Regions from separate parts of the Streptomyces sp. NPDC048248 genome, predicted to be linked through region 4. Evidence: riboswitches for the same ligand, from Rfam matches in the RefSeq annotation. Region 4 holds a riboswitch; each other region holds the start of a gene.
The links. Region 4 has a riboswitch for thiamine pyrophosphate ahead of ACGFZW_RS25965 (thiamine ABC transporter substrate binding subunit). Riboswitches for the same ligand answer to the same signal wherever they lie in the genome.
Positions count from the first base shown of each region.

Region 1 (5,757 bases), on a different contig from region 4:
CGTAGGTGTTGATCGTGTACTGGTCGAAGGTGGGATATGCCTCAATGAATCCCATCTTGCCCTTGGGTACCTCGTAGCGGGTCTCTTGCTTGAGGGTGAAGGTATCGTCCGTCGAGAAACCCAGCTTGGCGGCAATGGCACCCTTTGAGACGCCGAACTCGCCACTAGCCTCTGCCTTCATGGACGTTTCGACACTCATGACCAGGGTGGCTTTACCCTTGCCACTCGTCTTCTCAAGCAGTTCGGTGCCGCAGACTTCTTTAGGCCGAGAGTACGTGACTTTGTTGCCACCAGCAGCCTTCAGCCGTGCCGAGGAATTTGCCGGAATCTGCTGCGGAATATTGCGCTTGACCACAGTGTTAGCGCCGGGCTTGAAGTAGCCATCAGCGATTGCGGCATTGGTCCCGACTCGCTCGCTGGCGGTCCGGCCCTGAGGAGCTGCGACGGCGGTGCCGCTTGCGGCGACGCTCAGCAATGCGGCACCGACGAGTACACCGATTCCTGGAGTGCTCTTCAAAACTTCCCCCAAATTTCTCATGTGCCGATTGGTCGAGTCGGCGCATCGAAACTACATGCGGGATCTGGTTGCCGTCAAAGACGAAAATCCGCATAGCGGACGCCAGATTAAGCGTCGCATAGGTGGTGTGGCATGGTTTATGCATTGAAATGGGACACGCCTGTGAATGCAGTAATTTATGGAACCATCCTGTAAGTCTGTTGTTCGGATGGCTGTAGGCGGTCGTGCGAATCGAATGGCTGACACGGCGTGGGTGAGCGTCGTCGAGCCGGGCGCCCGCATCGAGTTGGCTTGCGGCCGTACCGACGTTGGTCGCGTCCCCCACCAATTGCGCCACCTCGTCCGATCGAGTACGGCGCGACGCCGACAGCGACGGTCGGCGAGTGGATCCCATGCAAGAACTTACGCGCCCAAAGCTGGGGCACGATTCAGCCGACGGTGACGGCAACCTTGACGGCAACAATGGCACACGGAAGCCGTCAGTGGCAGACGGTGGTGCACGGGGCGGTTGCCCGGACACGGAAGTGGCACCAGTGTGCCCAAAGCTACGGATCAGGAGGCTGCGAGTTCGAACCCTCCACGCACGATGAACCCCAGAGGATCCCTTCATTGGCGGCGGAGAGGGGACTAGGACCGCGCCAGGTTGAAGCTCGGCGTGAGGGCCGGTGAGGCGCCCGAGGGGCTGGCTGCGACGTCGGTAGTCACGGACATTGCGGCGGGACTTCATGATCCATCCCAGAGTCCGTTCGGCTTTCCAGCGGCGGGACAGGACGACGCCCGTTCGATCTCTAAGCCTGGTCAGACGCTCACCAGGCTTGGAGACAGGTGCGGACCGGCTGTTCTGCGCGGACCGGCCCGCGACTCCCGATGAGTCGCGGGCCGGGTTCCTGCAGCAGGATCAGTCAGCCAGCGGCAGGTAGACGCGGTTGCCCGCCGCCGCGAATTCCTTGGACTTCTCGGCCATGCCGGCCTCGGGGTCGATCGCCAGGTCACCGCCGTGTTCGCGGCGGATGTCCTGGGAGATCTTCATGGAGCAGAACTTCGGGCCGCACATCGAGCAGAAGTGGGCCGTCTTCGCCGGCTCCGCGGGCAGCGTCTGGTCGTGGAAGGACCGGGCGGTGTCCGGGTCGAGGGCCAGGTTGAACTGGTCCTCCCAGCGGAACTCGAAGCGGGCGTCGGAGAGCGCGTCGTCCCATTCCTGGGCGCCGGGGTGGCCCTTGGCGAGGTCCGCCGCGTGGGCCGCGATCTTGTAGGTGATGACGCCGGTCTTGACGTCGTCGCGGTCCGGCAGGCCCAGGTGCTCCTTGGGCGTGACGTAGCAGAGCATCGCGGTGCCCCACCAGGCGATCATCGCGGCGCCGATACCTGAGGTGATGTGGTCGTAGGCGGGCGCGATGTCGGTGGTCAGCGGGCCGAGTGTGTAGAACGGCGCCTCTTCGCAGATCTCCTGCTGGAGGTCGATGTTCTCCTTGATCTTGTGCATCGGGACATGTCCCGGTCCTTCGATCATCGTCTGGACACCGTGCCGCTTGGCGATGGTGTTCAGCTCACCGAGGGTGCGCAGCTCGGCGAACTGCGCCTCGTCGTTGGCGTCCGCGATGGAGCCGGGGCGCAGACCGTCACCGAGGGAGTAGGTGACGTCGTAGGAGGCGAGGATCTCGCAGAGTTCCTCGAAGTGCGTGTAGAGGAAGGACTCCTGGTGGTGCGCCAGGCACCAGGCGGCCATGATGGAGCCGCCGCGCGAGACGATGCCGGTCTTGCGGCGGGCCGTGAGGGGCACGTAACGGAGCAGCACACCGGCGTGCACCGTCATGTAGTCGACGCCCTGTTCGGCCTGCTCGATGACGGTGTCCTTGTAGATCTCCCAGGTCAGTTCCTCGGCCTTGCCGTCGACCTTCTCCAGCGCCTGGTAGAGGGGGACGGTGCCGATGGGGACGGGGGAGTTGCGCAGCACCCACTCGCGCGTGGTGTGGATGTTGCGGCCGGTGGACAGGTCCATGACCGTGTCGGCGCCCCACTGGGTCGCCCAGGTCATCTTGTCCACCTCCTCCTCGATCGAGGAGGTGACGGCGGAGTTGCCGATGTTGGCGTTCACCTTCACCAGGAAGTTCTTGCCGATGATCATCGGCTCGATCTCCGGGTGGTTGATGTTGGCCGGCAGCACCGCACGGCCCGCCGCGATCTCGTCGCGCACGAACTCAGGGGTGACGTTCTCGCGGATGGCGACGTACTCCATCTCCGCGGTGACCTCCCCGCGCTGCGCATACGCGAGCTGGGTGACGGCGGCGCCGTCCCGGCCGCGGCGCGGCAGACGGGGGCGGCCCGGGAAGACCGCGTCGAGGTTCTTGAGGCCCCCGCGCGGCGAGGTGTGCTTGAGGCCGTCGTCCTCCGGCCGCAGCGGCCGGCCCGCGTACTCCTCGGTGTCGCCCCGCGAGACGATCCAGTTCTCCCGCAGCGGCGCGAGACCGCGGCGGACGTCGGTTTCGATCTGGGGATCTGTGTACGGACCTGACGTGTCGTAGAGCGTCACGTCCTTGCCGTTGGTGAGGTGCACCTTCCGAACCGGGACCCGAAGGTCGGGCCGCGAACCGGAGACATAGCCCTTGTGCCAGCCGATCGTCGGCTCGAAGGCGTCGCCGCCACCGTTTTCGGGCGTGCGTGCATCCTGCAGAGTCATATTGACCCAACTCCCTACGCCGGCATTACCCGGTAACAGGTTCGGCGGTCGACGCAGCGATTTCCCGTGGGTGGCGTTCCGGCGTCTGCCGGACGTCCCGCGGAGGTCAGCGTCCTCTCAGCCCGGTGCTCCGAGCTCCCGCGATTGCAAAGTGCCACCACGGTAGCTGCCCGTGCGGCGCGGTGGCCAGGGGGCCCCTGGGTTCTTGCGATGATCGGGCGGTGAGCAGCCAGGAGCCCCATACGCATTCCCACGCGCACGGCCACGCGCCTGCCGCGCCCGTATCCCGTCATCTGCGCAAGGTCATCGCGGCCGTGCTGATCCCGTTCGCCGCCGCGGTCGTCGTCGGTCTGGCGGTGCTCTGGCCGGGCGGCGCGCCGTCGCACAAGCCGTCCGGTGTGGGCTTCGACCAGCCCACCGAGCAGGCGACGGTGCTCAAGGTGGACAAGGTGAACTGCGCCGACGTCCATGCCGAGCAGCAGCCGCAGCCCACGCCGCCGTCGGGGCAGCCACCGAGCGGGGGGTCGACGACCGGCAAGGACTGCGAGCAGGTGACGATCAAGGTCACCACGGGCGAGAACGCCGGGCGGACGTTCCAGACGGTGGTGACACCGGATGCCTCGCGGCACTACACGACCGGGCAGGACGTGGTGGTCGCGTACTCCCCCAAGGCGCCCAAGGACCTCCAGTACTCGGTCAGCGACGTCGACCGGAGCTTCCCGATGTGGGTGCTCGCCGCGATCTTCGCGTTCGCGGTCGTGGTCGTGGGACGGCTGCGCGGGGTCCTCGCGCTGGTGGCGCTGCTGGCGAGCTTCGGAGTGCTGACGCTGTTCATCCTCCCGGCCATCCTGCAGGGCTCCAACCCGCTGGTCGTGGCGGTGGTCGGGGGCAGCGCGATCATGCTGATCGCGCTCTATATGTGCCACGGACTGACGGCCAGAACGTCGGTCGCCGTGCTCGGAACGCTCGCCTCACTGCTGCTGATCGGTCTGCTCGGGTCGGTGTTCATCGGCTGGGCGCTGCTGACCGGCAACACCGACGACACCACCGGGCTGGTGCACGGTCTCTACCCGGACATCGAGATCCGGGGCCTGCTGCTGGCGGGGATCATCATCGGCTCGCTGGGTGTGCTCGACGATGTGACGGTGACCCAGACCGCCGCGGTCTGGGAGCTGAAGGAGGCGAATCCGTCGGCGGGATGGCGCACCCTCTACAGCGCGGCGATGCGCATCGGACGGGATCACATCGCGTCCGTCGTCAACACGCTGGTACTGGCTTACGCGGGCGCCGCGCTGCCTCTGTTTTTGCTGTTCTCGATCGCACAGAGCGACGTGGGGACGGTCGCCACGAGCGAGGTGGTCGCCGAGGAGATCGTGCGCACGCTGGTGGGCAGCATCGGGCTGGTCGCCTCGGTGCCGCTGACGACGCTGCTCGCGGCGATGGTCGTCTCCGCGGACCGCAAGGGGCAGCGCGCGGCAACGCACGGCGCCGAACCGGACTCCGGCGGCTCCGCGCCAGGCGCTGCCGACGACTTCGGGGCACAGCGAAGCGCCGCGCGGGGCAGGTCCGGACGGCGCGGGTCGCGGGGCAAGCGCCGAAAGCAGTGAGAGGACCGGCACGGCCCGGTCGTCGGCGCACGTGCGGTCGGCCTCGTCGGCGGGGCATGACCGACTGGGCCGGCCCTTCGGGGATCAGCCGGCCGGCGCCTCCGTGAGGATCCGGTCCAGCACGGCCTCCAGCGTGTCGAAGACCTCTTCCTTGCCGAGCGGTACCAGTCGGTCCGTCCGGTCCAGGAAGGCGACCAGCGGGGGCGCGCTGACCCGGAACAGGGCCTTCTCCGAGCCGACTTGAAGACTGATGAAGATGTCGCTGAGGTGCTCCGCGGAGGACGGTTCGATGCGCACATCGCCCTCACCGGACGGCCGACTCAGCCCGTCCAGAAGCAGTTCGCGGCTGAAAGCCCAGGTCACGGGCACATCGCCGGGGAGATCGAAGGTGAGCCGGACGGCGTACGGATCGGCGCTGTCGAAGTCCAGCAACACCGGGATCCGAAACGCGAGCTCCTCGGAGACGAGAAAGCTCATGATCACTTCTGCCTGAACTGTGTCGGTCATCAACCACTGCCCCGCACTTGATCGGAGATGGCCGGGAATCGTCCCCCGAAGCCCTATTGACGCCATCGTCTGTCACGTGCAAGCAGATCACAAGGAGTGAGTTTTCAGATACTGATAGAGAAGGCGAGTGTCGTTAGTGTCGCCTCCGCCATTTTCCGTAGTCGGGTCGTCACGTTACGCAATCGATGCAGCTCGGCGACCGGAAGAGAAACAGCCAGGGCGGCAGCGGCGGCGCCGACCTGGATGGGGATCGCCGAACAGACGGTGCCCAGGGCATATTCCTGATGCTCGAAAGCGACTTGACCGCGACGCACAGTATCCAAACGATGCAGCAGATCGTCCTCTGATCGCACGGAAAAGGGCGTTATGGACTGCACGGGATATCGGGACAAATGCTCCTTACGGGCGTTTTCGTCCAACTGCGCGAGCAGGCATTGGCCGATCGCATG
Region 1 is NZ_JBICZL010000005.1:188,767-194,523, forward strand. Features, by position in the region: gene ACGFZW_RS12235 (hypothetical protein) at 1-538, opposite strand, end outside; gene thiC (phosphomethylpyrimidine synthase ThiC) at 1,416-3,194, opposite strand; TPP riboswitch at 3,189-3,346, opposite strand; gene ACGFZW_RS12245 (YibE/F family protein) at 3,416-4,801, shown strand; gene ACGFZW_RS12250 (SsgA family sporulation/cell division regulator) at 4,886-5,308, opposite strand; gene ACGFZW_RS12255 (IclR family transcriptional regulator) at 5,413-5,757, opposite strand, start outside.
Region 1: another riboswitch for thiamine pyrophosphate. It lies ahead of thiC (phosphomethylpyrimidine synthase ThiC); the one in region 4 lies ahead of ACGFZW_RS25965 (thiamine ABC transporter substrate binding subunit).

Region 2 (5,757 bases), on a different contig from region 4:
CGAGGTGGTGGAAGGGCCAGATCTGGCCGCCGTGGGTGTGGCCGGAGAGTTGGAGGTCGATGCCGTCAGCTGCGGCTTGGTCGACGAACTTGGGCTGGTGAGCCAAGAGGAGGACCGGCAGGTCTGGGTCGGCGCCGTCCAGGGCTCCGGCGAGGTGGGCGCGGTGGCCGGGCAAGCCCGAGGACTCGGCGGTGACGTCGTCCACGCCGGCGACCACCAAGGTGTCGCCGCCGCGTTCGAGCAGCAGATGACGGTTGCGCAGCGGCTCCCAACCGAGCTCGTCCATCAGGTCGACCCAGCCCTGGGCCTCGCTGTAGTACTCGTGGTTTCCGGTTACGTACACCCGGGCCCGGGTGGCTTGCACGGTGGCGAGCGGAGCGGCCTGGGCGCGGCGGCGTTCGGCCGTGCCGTCGGCGATGTCGCCGGTGTGGCAGACCAGATCGGCCTCCAGGGTGTTGACCGTCGCGCAGACTCGCGCCGACCAGCGGGCACGGTCGAGCGGGCCGTAGTGGGTGTCGGTGATGAGGGCGACGCGGGTGCCGTCCAATCCCACTCCCAGGCGCGGGAGTTGTACGTCGAGTTGGCGCACCCGTGGCACCCGGCGGGCCTCGGCGTACCCCCAGGCGAGCAGCACGGCGACTACGCCGAGGACCGCCCAGGTGACGATCCGGGCCCGGTTCTGTCCGTCGCCAGCGCCGGCCACGGTCAGGACGAGGCGCAGTAGGACGCCGAGCAGGACGGACCAGGTGAACAGCACCCAGCCGGCCCCGAGGAGGGTGTCCCCGACGATCGCCGCCCAGTCCTGCTGCCGACGGCCGTGGCCGCGCATCATCGCGAGCGGCATGGTGATCAGACCGAGGACGAACAGGGCGGTGCCGCCCAGCGTCACGGGGAGCGGCCAGTGCTGGCCTGCGTGCAGCAGCACCCAGCAAGGCACGGTCCACAGCAGGACGGGGGCGATCATAGGGATGTAGCGCATCAGGCGGCGCAGTCGGCTCTGCTGGGTCGCATGCGCTGACTCGTCCGCGGATCGGGCTTCGCTGGTGTCGGTCACGCTTCCCCTCCTCAAGTAGCCGGACTGTCGACGCGCGCAATGTATCCCGTTGCCCCAGAGGAGCGCCTTGCCGGTCATTGATCGAGACAGTTGAGTCTCCGCCGCCTCCTGGACATCGGCACGGGGGCCGGCCTCGTAGCCGAGGCGCAACAGGGACGGCCGCGCCGATCTGTAGGTGGGCGCGGGCGGCGAGAACAGCGACCACGGCGCCGTGTGGGTCCTGCGCGGCTTCGCTGGAGGCGTCACGGGCGCCGGCGCGGGTGAGCTTCGGTGCCTCGTCCGTCGGCATCGGGAACTTTTTGGGGGACGACTCCATGTTCAGGGACGCCATGTCGGGCTCCTGAGCATGTAGACAGACAGCCGGAAGGGGCGGCGCGGAAGGATTCCGGCGCCGCCCCTTCCGTTGTGCGAGCGTCACATGCTCCAGAAACGGGATCGGCTGTCCTCGATTGACGCTGACGGTACGCGCCGTACGTCTCGCACGTTTCGCACGTACTGCATCGAAGGATGTAGTGGGATGTCGTCGCTGCGGACGAAGAATCCGGCCCCGAGCGCCCCGACCATGGTGGGAAAGCGAGCACCACGGGGGGAGTTGGGGTGGCCGAGGTATTGGGGACGCAGTCGGTCGTGGCGGCGGAGGGGGCCACCGGGAGCGCAGGCGGCGGGGCGCGGGCGCGCCTGCCGTTGCTGGATGTGTTGCGTGGGGTGGCGATTCTCGGGACGTTGATGAGCAACGTCTGGATCTTCGCCGGGCCGGGCGCCGAGTGGGGCGTCCTCAGCGGGAACGCCGGAACCTCGGCGGTGGCTGACTTGTCATCCCTGGCCGGGGTGGCGGAGACGATCTTCCGGTCCCTGGCGAACGGCAAGTTTCTGTCGATGCTGACGATCCTCTTCGGGGTCGGGCTGGCCATCCAGTTCGGGTCGGCCGCCAAGCGCGGGCAGCCGTGGCCGGGCCGATACAAGTGGCGGGCGCTGTTCCTCTTCGCCGAGGGGACCGTGCACTTCGTACTCGTCTTTGCCTGGGACGTGCTGATGGGGTACGCGGTGGTCGCGTTGCTGGTGGCCTGGCTGCTCACGCGTTCCGCGCGGGCCCAGCGCGTCACGTGGATCGTCATGGGCGGACTCCACCTGGTGGCGATGACGCTGCTCGCGGCTGCCATGCTGCTCACATCGGGCGGCGACACGGACGGCGCCCCCGACACCGATGCTGTGACGCTGTACGCCGAGGGCGGTTACGCGGAGCAGGTCGCCTTCCGGCTGTCGCATGCCATGGTGCTGCGCATGGAACCGGTGCTCTCCTTCGGGCTGTTGGTGTTCCTGTTCCTGCTCGGCGTACGGCTCTTCAGGGCCGGGGCCTTTCAGGGCGATGCAGCGGGGCGGCGCATTCGACGTCGTCTGGCCGGGTGGGGACTGGGGATCGGCCTACCCCTCACCACCTTTGCCGTGCTGGGCGGTTCGGACTTCTTCCTCCTGGAGCGGTACGGGGCGGCGCCGGTGCTGGCGATCGGCTACCTCGGCCTCATCGGCATGGTGATGGACCGGGTCCGCCACCCGGGCCCGCTCACCTCCGCCTTGACCTCTGTGGGCCGTACGGCCCTGTCCTGCTACGTACTGCAGAACGTGCTTGCCATGCTGTGCTGCTACGGCATCGGTCTGGGCCTGGCGTCCCGTTGGGCGGACAGCGGCCCGTGGTGGGTGATGGGTCTGTGGGCGGCGATCTGCCTGGTGCTGGTGATCGGGGCACGCCTGTGGCTGCGGCGGTTTGAGCACGGGCCGCTGGAATCGGTGCAGAAGCGACTGCTACGGCGCTGACTCCAGCGGCCGGTATCGAGCGGGAGCCGCAGCACCGTCCGTCTCGACGTGAGCAAGCGGCTGGACCTGCTGCTCCCGACCGTGTCCGGATCGCGACGCTCGACCAAGACCGCCCGGTGTGAAGGCACCTTCGCGAACCGGGCCAGGGCACATCATCGAGCATGTCGGGTGTCAGGTCGCCCCAGATACGGAGTACCCGGGGCCGGTGGCGGTAGCGGCCGAATTCGGGGCGGAGTTGGTCGACCTACAGCTCGACCACGATCTCGGAGAGCACGGACAGGTAGAGGATCGGGTCGGCGCCAGGCAGGTCGCCGACAGTTCCGGGCAGTCGATCAGCGTGTTACCGGCCGGGTGCAGCAGCAGCACCCCCGCCCGTCGCATTCCAGCACCCACAGGGAGGCTGACGCCAACGGGGCGGATCCGGCCCGCGCGAGGTCGCCCCAGATTGACGGCCTGCATGGCGGGGTTCATTCCTGAAGTCGACGGGGGAGTGGGTGCCGACGCGCGATGTCCGTCCGTCCGGCACCCTCGCCGTCCTCTCCCCACCTGCATGAGCACACCGGAGGGCGCGTTAAGGTGTTTGGCATACCGGACACGGGGTGCCCCACCAGGGGGCTGAGATCACACCCGTCGAACCTGAACCAGTTCGTACTGGCGGAGGGATGTCTTCATGTCGTGGACGCATGTTTCCAGTGGGCTGACCGCCGACGGCAGGCCGACCGCCTTCGACGGGCGGATGCCCGCGGCGCCTGGCGATATGACCGTCGAGGCGCACGGCATCGAGCCGATTCCGGAGAGTAACCGCTACGGCGCGGCCGGACGTCTCTTCACCGTGTGGTTCGCCCCCAATCTGACCATGACCGGCGTCTTCACCGGCACGGTCGGCGTCGCGCTCGGCCTGGACTTCGCCACCGCGCTCGCTGCCGTCGTGCTCGGTACGCTGCTCGGTGCGGTGCCCACCGCCTACCTGGGGACCTGGGGGAGCCGGACCGGAGCAGGTCAACTGCCCCTGGCTGGGCTGGCGTTCGGCCGGGCCGTCGCGCTGCCCGGGGTCCTGCAGTGGCTGTCCTCCATCGCGTGGGACGCGCTGATCGGGCTGTTCGGCGGGGACGCGCTTGCCCGGCTGTGCGGCTGGCCCTTCTGGCTCGGGGTCCTGGTCATGCTGGTCGCCCAAGGTGTCCTCGGAGTCTTCGGCTACGAAGCGATCCACCGCCTGCAGATCGTCATGACTTTCGTGCTCGGCGCGGCGTTCGCGCTGATCGCCTGGCGGCTGCTGGACGGCGTGCACCCCGCAGCCCACGGCTCCGTACACGGTGCGGACCGCGTCGGTGCCTTCGCCCTGACCAGCACCATCGCGGTGAGTCTGGCCCTGTCCTGGGCCCCGTACGCCAGTGACTTCAGCCGGTACCTGCCGGCCTCGACCTCGCGTACGCGCATGTTCTGGTACACGCTGCTCGGCCTTGTGGCGTCCTTCGTGGCCGTCCAGACGCTCGGACTGTGGGGCGCCTCCGTGCTGACCGACCAGACGGCCGGCGGGGTGAACGAGCTTCTCGGCGGTGGGGCGCTGGGCGGCTTCGGACTGCTCGCCGTGGCGCTGGCCGCGCTGTGCAGTAACGCGATGAACGACTACAGCGGTTCGCTGGCCCTGCAGACCGTCGGGGTGCGCATCCCGCGCCCCGCGGCCGCCGCCCTCGCGGCAGCGCTCGCCTTCCCCCTCGTGCTGTGGATGCACGCGGCGGACACCACCGCGCGCTTCCAGAACGTGCTGCTGTTCGTCGGCTACTGGATTCCTGGCTTCGTCGCGATCGTCATCGTCGACTGGCGCGCGCGGGCCCGGGCACGGGGCGGAGCGGCGCTCGACATCGCCGCTGAGTCCGAGCGCCGACAGCCGGCCTTTCCCGCCCTGCTCGCTTTCGCCGCCGCCTTCGCCTCCGCCATACCGTTCATGAATACCAGTCTGTACGTGGGCCCGATGGCGGACGCGCTGCACGGCGCCGACCTGTCGTACTACGTGGCGTTCCTCGTGGCACTCACTGTTTACGCGCCCTTGCGGCTTCGTCCCCGCCACTGACCCCAACCCGAGCCACGGCACGGCACCACCCGTACGTCCCGCACTTCGAGTGACACCACGCCCCCGGCACCCACCGGGCCCCGGATCTCGTCGACTTTGCCGTGCAGGGAGCTCGGACGCGTACAGACCGTTCCCCGCCGGTGCGGTTCCTGAGCAACGCGGTGGCCACCGGGTTCACCGCCAATGTCCTGCTCGCGCTGGGTGCGCCACTGACCGTGGTCGACAAACCGGACGAGAAGGTCCCGTTCACCGGCTAGCCTCGGGCGTGCTGGTGAATCTCGGCACCCCGCGCGCCGAGCAGCGTTCCGCCGTGGTCGAGGCGGCACGGGCGGCGATTGCCGAGAGCACGCCATGGGTGCTCGACCTGGTGCCCGTCGGTGCGCTGCCCGTGCGTAACGCCCTGGCGGGAGAGCTGTGGGGGCTGCGTCCGACGGCCGTCCGGGGCAACGTATCCGAGATCATCGCCCCCGTGAGCGGGGGAGGGGACTACGACGCCGACTCCCCGCGCCACTGGCTGCCTCGCAGGCAGATCTTGTTCAATCATCCAGATTGTGATGCTGCCTCATACGCCGATTCGAGGCTTGTCGGCTGGCACGGTGGCGGCACCCCGCCCCGGCGCCCGCGGCACCGCACTCCTGGGGGGGCATGTGGACACCGAGACCCGCCCGGCCGTCTTCTATCACCTCAGCGAGGCCAAGCCCGGCGCCCTGATCTGTCGTGCCTACGGCAGTCACCACCCCGACCGCGCCGAACTCCGCCTGGTCACCTGTGGCGGCACCTTCGACACCCGCACCCCCACCTACTCGGCGAACGTGATGGT
Region 2 is NZ_JBICZL010000001.1:180,766-186,522, reverse strand. Features, by position in the region: gene ACGFZW_RS00915 (metallophosphoesterase) at 1-1,054, opposite strand, end outside; gene ACGFZW_RS00910 (DUF418 domain-containing protein) at 1,652-2,866, shown strand; TPP riboswitch at 3,452-3,546, shown strand; gene ACGFZW_RS00905 (purine-cytosine permease family protein) at 3,537-4,937, shown strand; partial or broken gene ACGFZW_RS00900 (hydroxyethylthiazole kinase) at 5,203-5,343, shown strand; partial or broken gene ACGFZW_RS00895 (class F sortase) at 5,518-5,757, shown strand, end outside.
Region 2: another riboswitch for thiamine pyrophosphate. It lies ahead of ACGFZW_RS00905 (purine-cytosine permease family protein); the one in region 4 lies ahead of ACGFZW_RS25965 (thiamine ABC transporter substrate binding subunit).

Region 3 (5,757 bases), on a different contig from region 4:
CCGAAGTCGGCGACCTTGACCCGGCCGTCGTCGCCGATGAGGACGTTCTCCGGTTTCATGTCGCGGTGCACCAGGCCGGCGCGGTGCGCGGCGCCCAGGGCCGCGAGGATCGGCTCCAGGATGTCCAGCGCGGCCCGCGGCTGCAGGGCGCCCCGCTCGCGCAGGACGTCGCGCAGGGTGCAGCCGGCGACGTACTCCATCGCCAGATAGACGTAGGTGCCGTCCGCGCCCTGGTCGAAGACGCCCACCACGTTGGGGTGGGACAGGCGCGCGACCGACTTGGCCTCGCGGATGAAGCGCTCGACGAACGCCTGGTCCGTCGCGAGGGTCGGGTGCATGACCTTCAGCGCCAGCACGCGGTCGAGCCGGGTGTCCACGGCCCGGTAGACGGTGGCCATACCGCCGGCGGCGATGCGCGCCTGGACGCGGTAGCGGCCGTCGAGCAGCTGGCCCACGAGCGGGTCCTGAAGGGTGGTATCCACGGCAGACGAGTCTACGAGGAAGCACCGACACGTCGACCGCCGCGGCGGTCACCCGGGGCGTACTGCAGCCGAACGGTGACAGGGCCGCTGTTGCCGGACGGCCTCGCCCGCCGCTCCCGGGCCGGGACCGGCGGGCGGTCCGCCCGTCAGAACGCCGGCCGCTCCGGGTCGAGCTCCGCCACGCCATCGACGGGCGAGGACGCCTGCGCGAAGTGCCGGCGCGGGATCCGGCCCGCGCGGTGCGCCAGACGGCCGGCCTCGACCGCGTGCCGCATGGCGTCCGCCATCAGCTCGGGCTCCTGGGCCCGGGTCACCGCGGACGCCAGCATCACCGCCGCGCAGCCCAGCTCCATGGCGAGCGCGGCGTCGGAGGCGGTGCCGGCGCCGGCGTCCAGCACGACGGGGACGCCGGCCCGCTCGGTGATCAGCTGGAAGTTGTGCGGATTGCGGATGCCCAGGCCGGAGCCGATGGGGGAGCCGAGCGGCATGATCGCGGCGCAGCCCACCTCCTCCAGCTTGCGGGCCAGCACGGGGTCGTCGTTGGTGTACGGCAGCACCGTGAACCCGTCGTCCACCAGCGTCTCCGCGGCGTCCAGCAGCTCGATCGGGTCGGGCAGCAGGGTGCGCTCGTCGGCGACGACCTCCAGCTTGACCCAGTCCGTGCCGAGCGCCTCCCGGGCGAGCCGGGCGGTGAGGACCGCCTCGCCGGCGGTGAAGCAGCCGGCGGTGTTCGGCAGCACCTGGATGCCGTGCCGTTCCAGCACCGACAGCACCGAGCCCTGCACGGTCGGGTCCAGGCGCCGCATGGCGACCGTCGTCAGCTCCGTACCGGAGGCGAGCAGTGCGCGCTCCAGGACATCGAGGCTGGGCGCGCCACCGGTCCCCATGATCAGACGGGACCGGAAGGTGGTCCCGGCGATGGTGAGAAGATCATCGGCCATCGGTGCGGATCAGCCTCCCTGGACCGCGGTGAGCACCTCGACGCGGTCGCCGTCGCCGAGGGGGGTGAGGGGCCAGCGGGTGCGCGGCACCACGGTCTCGTTGACCGCGGCGGCGACTCCCGTGGGCGCCTTGGACAGGGTCGCGACGAGCCGGTCCAGGGTGAGGCCGGCGGGCACGTCGCGGGACTCGCCGTTGACGGACAGGGTTACGGTCGGGGCGCTCATACGGGCTGCTCCTGTGGGGCGCGGGCGCTTTCCGGCCGCGAGGCGGCGGTGGCGGAAAAGCGCGCGGGGGAGAAGGGGCGGGCCTCTTCCGGGAGGCTCCCGGTGGCCAGCACCTCGGCCATCGCGTCGCCGGTGACTGGGGTCAGCAGCACCCCGTTGCGGAAGTGGCCGGTGGCCAGGTGGAGGCCGGGCAGCGCGGTCGGGCCCAGCATCGGCGCGTTGTCCGGCGAGGTGGGACGCAGTCCCGCGCAGGTCTCGACGAGCGGCAGTTCGGTGATGCCGGGGACCAGCTCGTGCGCGTCCCGCAGCAGCTCGTAGACCCCGCCGGCGGTGACGGTGGTGTCCCAGCCCAGCTCCTCGCTGGTGGCGCCGACGACCAGCTCCCCGTCCTCCCGGGGCACCAGATAGAGGGGGCCGCCGCGGACGACCGCCCGTACGGTGCGCGACAGCAGGGGCGAGCCCCCGCGCGGCGGCTCCGGCATGCGCAGCCGCAGCACCTGCCCCTTGACCGGGCGCACCGGCGGCAGCACCTCCGCGGGGACACCGTCCAGCCGCCCGCTGTGGCTGCCCCCGGCCAGCACGACCTGGCCGGCCGACAGCCGGGTGCCGTCGGCGAGCTCGGCGCCGGTCGCCCGGTCGCCCTGGACCGTCAGGCGCTCCGCCCAGCTGCGGTGGAAGATCACCCCGGCGCGTTCGCAGGCGATCAGCAGGGCGCTCGCCAGCCGGCGCGGATCCACCTGGTGGTCGCCGTCCACCCGCAGCCCGCCGCGTACGCCGGGCGCGAGCATCGGCTCCAGACGGCGGCACTCGCGCCCCGTCAGCCACTGCGAATCCAGCCCCGACCGGGTCTGCAGGGCGTGCAGCTCGCGGAGGTGGGCGCGGTCGTCGGCGTCCAGCGCGACGGCGAGGGTGCCGCACCTGCGGTAGCCGATCCGCTGTCCGCTGAACTCCTCCAGCTCGGCCGCGAAGCGCGGATAGCGCTCCGCGGAGGCGACGTTGAGCCCGAGCAGGGTCTGCTCGCCGTAATGCAGCTCGGTGACGGCGGCGAGCATGCCCGCGGCGACGCGGGCGGCCCCGCCGCCGGGCGCGGGATCGGCCACGGCGGCGCGCAGCCCGCGGCCGGCCGCCCGCCAGGCGGTGACCAGCCCGATGATGCCGCCCCCGATGACGAGGACATCGGGGTGCGTGGCCGCAGGATCCGATGGTGTGGCAGGTGGATGCATGGGCGTCCAGCCCCTCCCTTCGCCGGCATGACCCGGATCAGGTTCGTACGGTCGGAGGCCGGCCAGCCTCCCTCTCAGCCCGGTGCGTCCGGGCTCCCGCGAGTGCGTGTACCCGTCACCCTAATACGCGGCCGCGACACGTCGTAAGGGAGAGCCTCCGGGCCTTCGGCGGGCCGGCCTTCCGGCGTGCGCACCGGTGACGCTGTGTCAGAGATCTCCTTGCGCGCTGCTGCGAACGGCGCGACCCGCCGTCCTAGAGTGATCGGGTGAGCGAGCAGAGCAAGTCCTCCCAGGCCCCTGACCGCACGCCGCGCGTGGTGATCGTCGGCGCGGGAATCGCGGGTGTGCAGACCGCGGTCGCGCTGCGCGAACAGGGCTGGCGCGGCGCGATCACGCTGCTCGGCGACGAGCCCCACCAGCCCTACGACCGGCCCCCGCTGTCCAAGGCGGTGCTGCTCGGCAAGGCCGACGGCTCCACCTTCGACGTCGACTTCCCCGCGCTCGGCATCGATCTGCAGCTCAGCCGGCCGGTCACCGGCCTGGCGCCGGACGCCCATGTCGTCGAGACGGCCGACGGGCCCGTCCCGTACGACTACGCCGTGATCGCCACCGGCGCCGATCCGATCCACCTGCCGGGCGGTGAGTCGCAGCCGGGCGTCCATCTGCTGCGCACCCTCGACGACGCGGAGCGGCTGCGGCCGGTGCTGGCCGCCAGGAAGCGCATCGTCGTCGTCGGGGCCGGCTGGATCGGCGCCGAGTTCGCCACCGCCGCTCGCGAGTCCGGCTGCCCGGTCACCGTCGTCGAGGCATCCGACCGCCCGCTGGCCGGTGCGCTGCCCGCCGAGGTCGCCGGCCACATGACCAGCTGGTACACCGAGGCGGGGGCAGAGCTGCGCACCGGCGTACCGGTCGATTCCGTGCGGCCGGGCGCGGTCGAGCTGGCGGACGGCACGACGCTGCCCGCCGACGCGGTGGTGGTCGGCATCGGCGCGCGGCCGGCGACCGGCTGGCTGGGCGGTTCGGGCATCGAGCTGGCCCCGCAGGACGGATCGGTGGTGGCCGACAAGTGGCTGCACACCTCCGCCCCCGACGTGTTCGCGGTCGGCGACTGCGCCTCCTTCCCGTCCGCCCGCTACGGCCGCCGGCTGCTGATCCACCACTGGGACAACGCCCTCCAGGGGCCGCGGACGGTCGCCGAGAACATCGCCCGCGGTGACGCGCCCGGCCTCGTCTACGACCCGGTCCCGTACTTCTGGTCCGAGCAGTTCGGCCGGTTCGTGCAGTACGCGGGCCACCACCCGGCGGCCGACACGCTGATCTGGCGCGGCGATCCGGCGGGCGCCGCCTGGACGGTGCTGTGGCTGCGCGAGGGCGCCCTGGTGGCGCTGCTGGCCGTGGGGCGCCCCCGGGACCTCGCCCAGGGGCGCAAGCTCATCGAGCGCGGCACGAGGCTGGACCCCGACCGGGCGGCCCTCGCGTCCGTACCGCTGAAATCGGCTGCCCGGTAGCGGGCGGGCCGCAGCGCTCGCCGGGCGCCGCGCCGCCGGACGACGGGCCGAGACGGCCTGCGCGGCTCACCCACCGGTGTGCCCCCGGGTCCCTTACGGCGATGCCCGGCTACCGGCTGTCAGTGCGAGGTGGCACGCTTGTCCTGTGACCGAGATTGACGCAAACATCGATGGACTCGTCCCCGCCTGGCTCACCCTCCCCGACATCGCCGAAGAGTTCGGCGTCGAGGTGACGCGCGTCCGGCAGCTGGTCAAGGAGGGCCAGCTGATCGCGGTGCGCCGCGGCGAGAACAGGGCACTGCACGTGCCGGCCGATTTCATCAAGGACGGCAAGATCGTCAAGGGCCTGGTCGGGACCCTGACCCTCCTGCGCGACGACGGCTTCGCCGACGAGGAGATGCTCGAGTGGCTCTTCACGCCCGACGAGAGCCTGCCCGGCACCCCCGCGCAGGCGCTGCGCGAGAATCGCGGCACGGAGGTGAAGCGCCGCGCTCAGGCGCTCGCCGTCTGACGCACCCGCGCGAGGACGCGCACATCAGCACACACCAGCATCCGTAACCGCATCTGAGGGGCGTACGGGCCGGACCGTCCGGCCCGTACGCCACCGACCTGGGGGGACACCGCCCGATGGACACCGCACGACAGGCCCTGGCCGACGCCCGGCTGTATCTGTGCACGGACGCCCGCAAGCGGCAGGGCGACCTCCCGCAGTTCCTGGACGCGGTGCTCTCCTCCGGCGTGGACATCGTCCAGCTGCGCGACAAGGGCATGGAGGCGGCCGAGGAGCTCGACCACCTCGAAGTCCTCGCGGACGCCTGCCGGCGGCACGGCAAGCTGCTGGCGGTCAACGACCGCGCGGACGTCGCGCACGCCGCCGGCGCCGAGGTGCTGCATCTGGGACAGGGCGACCTCCCGGTGCCCGCGGCCCGCGCCATCCTCGGCACGGGCGTGCTCATCGGCCGCTCCACCCACGCCGAGGCCGAGGTGGACGCCGCGATCGCCGAGCCGGGCGTGGACTACTTCTGCACGGGGCCGTGCTGGCCGACGCCCACCAAGCCCGGCCGCCACGCCCCCGGCCTCGACCTGGTCCGCCACACCGCCTCCCGCGCCCCCGAGCGCCCCTGGTTCGCGATCGGCGGGATCGACGCCGACAACCTGGACGAGGTCCTGGAGGCCGGCGCGCGGCGGATCGTGGTGGTCCGCGCGCTCACCGAGGCGGACGACCCCGCCGCGGCGGCCGCGGCGCTGGCGAAGCGGGTACGCGCCCTGGACGTCTGACCCGCGGGCACACCGGAGCGCGGCCCCCTCGCCTGCCCTGCTCCCGGTTGCGCGGCTTTTTTCGGACGCCCGCATGGCCGGGAGATGTCCAACCAGTGGA
Region 3 is NZ_JBICZL010000003.1:533,240-538,996, forward strand. Features, by position in the region: gene pknB (Stk1 family PASTA domain-containing Ser/Thr kinase) at 1-482, opposite strand, end outside; gene ACGFZW_RS08425 (thiazole synthase) at 629-1,423, opposite strand; gene thiS (sulfur carrier protein ThiS) at 1,433-1,648, opposite strand; gene thiO (glycine oxidase ThiO) at 1,645-2,871, opposite strand; TPP riboswitch at 2,869-2,981, opposite strand; gene ACGFZW_RS08440 (NAD(P)/FAD-dependent oxidoreductase) at 3,138-4,379, shown strand; gene ACGFZW_RS08445 (Rv2175c family DNA-binding protein) at 4,525-4,890, shown strand; gene thiE (thiamine phosphate synthase) at 5,007-5,657, shown strand.
Region 3: another riboswitch for thiamine pyrophosphate. It lies ahead of thiO (glycine oxidase ThiO); the one in region 4 lies ahead of ACGFZW_RS25965 (thiamine ABC transporter substrate binding subunit).

Region 4 (5,757 bases):
GACGCCCACCCGTTCCCCGCTCTCCGGCGCGTCCCGGAGCGCGCACGCCGCCTCCAGCGTGGGCCCGCCGGCCGGCTGGAGCAGCAGCGCGACATGGGTGCCGCGGAAGGTCCGGGCGGTGACCGTGCAGGGCAGGCCCTCCTCGGCGGGGGTCAGCCGCACCCCGGCCGGGCGGACGAGAAGGCGGCACGGTCCGTCCGGGGTGCCGTCCGGAACCGGCACCTTGCCCCAGGGGGTGGCGGCGGCCTCGCCCTGCACCGTCGCGTCGACCACGTTGTCGAAGCCGAGGAAGCGGGCGACGAAGGCGGTGGCGGGCCGCTGCCAGACCTCCAGCGGCGTACCGGTCTGCGCGATGCGCCCGTCCTGCATCACCACGACCCGGTCGGCGAGCGCGAACGCCTCGCCCTGGTCGTGCGTGACGGCCAGCACGGTTGTCCCCAACTCCTGGAAGAGTCGCCGCAGTTCGACGACCAGGCGCTCACGCAGCCCGCGGTCGAGCTGCCCGAGCGGCTCGTCGAGCATCAGCAGCTGGGGGCGTGGGGCGAGCGCGCGGGCCAGGGCGACGCGCTGCTGTTCGCCGCCGGACAGGGACGCCACGGCGCGCCGCTGGGCGTCCGGCAGGCCGACGAGTTCCAGCAGTTCGGCGACCGTACGTTCCTGGTCGGCGCGCGAGGCACGCCGCATCCGCAGCCCGAAGGCGACATTGCCCGCGACGTCGCGCTGGGGGAAGAGCTGGTGGTCCTGGAACATCATGCCGACCCCGCGCCGGTGCGTGGGCACTCCCGCCTGGTCCCGCCCCTCCAGCAACACCCGCCCCGCGTCGGCCTGTTGCAGTCCGGCGACGACCCGCAGCAGGGTCGACTTCCCACTGCCGCTCGGCCCCAGGACGCACACGATCTCGTGCGCGGCGACGTCCAGATCCACCGCGTCCAGTGCGGGCCGTCCACCGGAGGTGTCGAACCGGACGGTCACCCCGCCCAGTCGCAGCAACTCCTGACCGGTGGTCAGGTCCTGTGCGCTCATCTAGAACTCCCCGGTGTGATCGGCGGTTCCCCCGGCCGCGCCCGTGCGGGGCCGGGGGCGGAGGCGCTCCAGGGCCAGCAGGGCGGCGGCGCACACCACCATCAAGATGGTCGACAGGGCCATCGCCTGCCCGTAGTTCTGCTCGCCGGCCCGCCCCAGCAGGCGTGCGACGGCCACCGGCAGCGTCGGCTGGTCGGGTCGCGCGATGAAGACCGTGGCCCCGAACTCGCCGAGCGACACGGCGAAAGCGAAGCCGGCGGCGATCAGCAGCGCCCGCCGCACCATCGGCAGGTCCACCTCGCGCCACACCCGCCAGGGGGAGGCGCCGAGCACCGCTGCGGCCTCCCGCAGCCGGCCGTCCACCGCCCGCAGGACGGGCAGCATCGTCCGGACCACGAACGGCACCCCGACCAGCGCCTGGGCGAGCGGCACCAGCCACCACGAGGCACGCAGGTCAAGCGGTGGCCTGTCGAGCGTGATCAGGAAGCCGAAGCCGACGGTCACCGCCGAGACCCCGAGCGGCAGCATCAGCAGCGCGTCGAACCCGCGGACGAGCCGGCCGGCCGTGGGGGCCTTGCCCGCGGCCCGGCCGCGCGAGGCGGGCAGGGTGAGAGCGGCCGCCGCCAGACCGCCGATCACCAGCGCGATCAGCGTCGCGACGGCCGCGTAGCCGAGGGAATTCCACAGCGCTTCGAGAGGGGCGACGGCGAAGGTGCTGTCGGCGGTTGCGGCCGAGCGCAGCGTCTCGTAGAAGACCGTGCTGTAGCCGTCAGGGCCGGCGAACGAGCGCTCCGCGAGCACCAGCAGCGGAGCGATGAGCAGGACGGCGATGACGGCGAGCGTGCTCCACAGCAGCGCCCACTGTCCGGCGCCGCGCGGCCGCCGCGCGGTCTGCGACGCGTCGACGAGCCGCAGGGCGGACTCCCGGCGGCGCACGGTCCAGGCGTGCAGCGCCAGCAGGCCGAGGACCGCGGCGAACTGGAGCATGGTCAGGACGGCCGCGGTCGGCAGGTCCAGGAAGTCGGCGGTCTGCCGGTAGATCTCCACCTCCAGTGTCGAGAAGGTGGGCCCGCCCAGGATCTGCACCACGCCGAAGGAGGTGAAGGTGAAGAGGAAGACCATCAGGGCCGCCGCCGCGACGGCCGGCCCCAGCGCGGGCAGCGTCACCCGCCGCCAGGCCGCGAACCGTCCGGCGCCCAGCACCCGTGCGGCCTCTTCCTGACGGGGGTCGAGCTGCCCCCACAGGCCGCCGACGGTCCGTACCACCACCGCGTAGTTGAAGAAGACGTGCGCCAGCAGGATCGCCCACACCGAGGTGTCCAGCCGTACGCCCCACAGGTCGTCCAGCAGGCCGCCGTGCCCGACCAGCGCGAGGAACGCCGAGCCGACGACCACGGTCGGCAGCACGAACGGCACCATCACCACCGCCCGCAGCAGCTGTTTGCCGGGGAAGTCGAAGCGCGCGAAGACATACGCGCCGGGCAGCGCGATCAGCAGCGTCAGCGCGGTGGAGGCGGCTGCCTGCCAGACGGTGAACCACAGGACGTGCAGCAGGTCCGGGTCGCCGAGCACCTCGCCGATCCGGGAAAGCTGCCACTGCCCGCCGTCCTTCAGCCCCCGTCCGACGATCGAGACGACGGGGTAGGCGAAGAACAGCGCGAAGAAGGCGAGCGGCAGGGCCATCAGACCGAGCCGCACCGCCGTTCCCCGCGCGGCGTTCCCGCGCCGGCCGCGGGCTACTTCAGAACGAGCGAGGACCACTGCTTGATCCACTGTTCGCGGTTCTCGGTGATCTTCTCCGGGGCGAGCGTCGCCGGCTTGTCGATCGTCGCGCCGTACTTGGTGAACAGCTCCGGCAGCTCGGCGTCCTTGCGGGCCGGGTTGACGAACATCTGCAGCGGCACGTCCTCCTGGAACTGCTTGCTCAGCAGGAAGTCCAGCAGCGCCTTGCCGCCCTTCTCGTTCGGCGCGCCCTTGAGCAGGCCGCCGAACTCGATCTGGCGGAAGCAGGTGCCGGTCGCGACGCCGGTCGGCGCCTGATCGGGCTGCGGCTTCTTGCCGAGCACCTCGGCCGGCGGGCTGGACGCGTAGGAGACCACCAGCGGCTTGTCGCCCTTGCCCTTGGCGGCGGCGGAGCCCGTGAACCGCTCGTAGTACGCCTGCTCCCAGCCGTCGACGACCTCGACGCCGTTGGCCTTGAGCTTCTTCCAGTAGTCCTGCCAGCCGTCGGCGCCGTACTTCGCGATGGTGCCGAGCTGGAAGGCGAGGCCGGGCGAGGACGTCGCGGAGTTCTCCGTCAGGAGCAGCCCCTTGTACTCGGGCTTGATCAGGTCGTCGAAGCTCTTCGGCGGCGCGATCTTGTGCTTCTCGAAGTAGGCGCGGTCGTAGTTGACGCAGGTGTCGCCGTAGTCGAGAGGGGTGACGCGGTGCTCGGCCTTGTCGAGCTGGAGCTCGCCCGGGACGCTGTCCAGGCCCTTGGCCTTGTACGGGCTGAAGATGCCCTCGTCCAGACCGCGCGAGAGCAGGGTGTTGTCGATGCCGAAGAACACATCGCCCTGCGGGTTGCCCTTGGACAGGATCGCCTGGTTGACGGCCTTGCCGGCATCGCCGCCCTTGAGCATCTTGACCTTGTAGCCGCTCTTCTTCTCGAAGTCGGCGAGCACCGACTTCGACACATTGAAGGAGTCGTGGCTGACGAGCGTCACGGTCTTGGCGTCCGCTTCGCTCCCGCCGCCCGAGCCGCCGCATGCGGCGAGGGCGGTCATACCGACCGCGGCGGCGAGGGCGGTCGCGATGACCTTGCTGGTGGTGCTCACTGATTTCCTCCTGGCTGGCCAGGAAGAGACGCGGCCCCGCCCGGGGTCCACCGCCGGGGACGTCGAAGGACGTACCGCGCACGGACCGGGGCGGGGCGCAACAGCATGAGTGACGACCGAACTTCCTACCCGGAATGACCCGGGCGAGGTTCAAGGGTCTGCGGGCACCGTATGACTACGACGCGTCCGCACTCTCAGCGCTGTGGCGCTCCCCTGTCGGAATGTGCATTTGTTCGATCACACGGTACCAGCGAGCGGTCAGCGTTCCGAGGCCGCGAGCTGCCCGCAGGCCCCGTCGATCTCCTGGCCGCGGGTGTCCCGGACGGTCACCGGGACGCCGTGCGCCTCGATGGCCTGGACGAAGGCGCGCTCGTCCTCGGGCCGCGAGGCGGTCCACTTCGAGCCGGGCGTCGGGTTCAGCGGGATCAGGTTGACATGGACGCGCTTGCCCTTGAGCAGTCGTCCCAGCAGGTCACCGCGCCACGCCTGGTCGTTGATGTCCCGGATCAGCGCGTACTCGATGGAGATGCGCCGCCCGGACTTCTCCGCGTACTCCCAGGCCGCGTCCAGCACCTCGCGGACCTTCCAGCGGGTGTTGACGGGCACCAGTTCGTCCCGCAGCTCATCGTCCGGGGCGTGCAGCGACACCGCGAGCCGGCACTTGAACCCCTCGTCGGCGAACCGCAGCATCGCCGGCACCAGGCCGACGGTGGAGACGGTGATACCCCGCTGGGACAGCCCCAGCCCGTCCGGCTCGGGGTCCGTCAGCCGCCTGATGGCGCCGACCACCCGCTTGTAGTTGGCCAGCGGCTCGCCCATCCCCATGAAGACGATGTTGGAGAGCCGCGCCGGGCCGCCCGGCACCTCGCCGTCGCGCAGCGCCCGCATCCCGTCGACGATCTGGTGGACGATCTCGGCGGTCGAGAGGTTGCGGTCCAGCCCCGCCTGGCCGGTGGCGCAGAACGGGCAGTTCATGCCGCAGCCGGCCTGCGAGGAGATGCACATGGTGACCCGGTCCGGGTAGCGCATCAGCACGGACTCGACGAGCGTGCCGTCGTGCAGCTTCCACAGCGTCTTGCGGGTGGTGTCGTTGTCGCACGAGATGTGCCGCACCACGTTCATCAGGTCCGGCAGCAGCTCCGCCGCCAGCTTCTCGCGCGCCGCCGCCGGAATGTCGGTCCACTGCGCCGGGTCGTGCGCGTAGCGGGCGAAGTAGTGCTGCGACAGCTGCTTGGCACGAAACGGCTTCTCACCGATCGCGGCGACCACCTCACGGCGCTCGGCAGGTTCAAGATCGGCAAGGTGCCGCGGCGGCTTCTTGGCCCCTCGCGGCGCGACAAAGGTGAGTTCTCCGGGTGCAGGCATGGTCCGTCCAGTGTGGCAGATCGTCCACGGCGGCCCAGGCCACGGCGGGGTGGGCCCGGTCACCTCCGGTGGCGCTCTGTCGTTGGCGCCCGGCGTCGCCCGGCCCAAGGTCGCCGATACGACCGTCCCGGCGCCCTGTCCTCCGATCTGCCGCCGATGACGCCGCCCATGTCACCGAGCGCGTCTCGGCTCGCCTGCCGAGCAGGGAAGAGGCCGGACTGCCGACGCTTTCCATGGGTGAGGTGGCACTGAGCGTGTTCATCGTCGCCCGCGATGTCTCAGGGCCGGCCCTCCAGGTCACGGACGCCCTGCTGCCTGGCGACCGACGGAACTCGAAGACACGTACAAGCTGGGCTAGCCGGCCCTCTTTGCCTGTACGTCTGCGGCCGTCAGAGCCTGACCACCGACTGCCCATTCGCCGCTCGGCGTTTCGGTGATCGCGACATGTGTCACCGGTCGCATTGCCTCGCCTTCGATGGCGATCAACGCCTCGGAGACGTCCTTGACCATCTTCTGCTTCTCTTCGGGCGTGAACACTCCCGCGATCACCTTG
Region 4 is NZ_JBICZL010000012.1:71,745-77,501, forward strand. Features, by position in the region: gene ACGFZW_RS25955 (ABC transporter ATP-binding protein) at 1-1,023, opposite strand, end outside; gene ACGFZW_RS25960 (ABC transporter permease) at 1,024-2,784, opposite strand; gene ACGFZW_RS25965 (thiamine ABC transporter substrate binding subunit) at 2,760-3,839, opposite strand; TPP riboswitch at 3,944-4,064, opposite strand; gene rlmN (23S rRNA (adenine(2503)-C(2))-methyltransferase RlmN) at 4,098-5,204, opposite strand; gene ACGFZW_RS25975 (4-oxalocrotonate tautomerase family protein) at 5,559-5,757, opposite strand, start outside.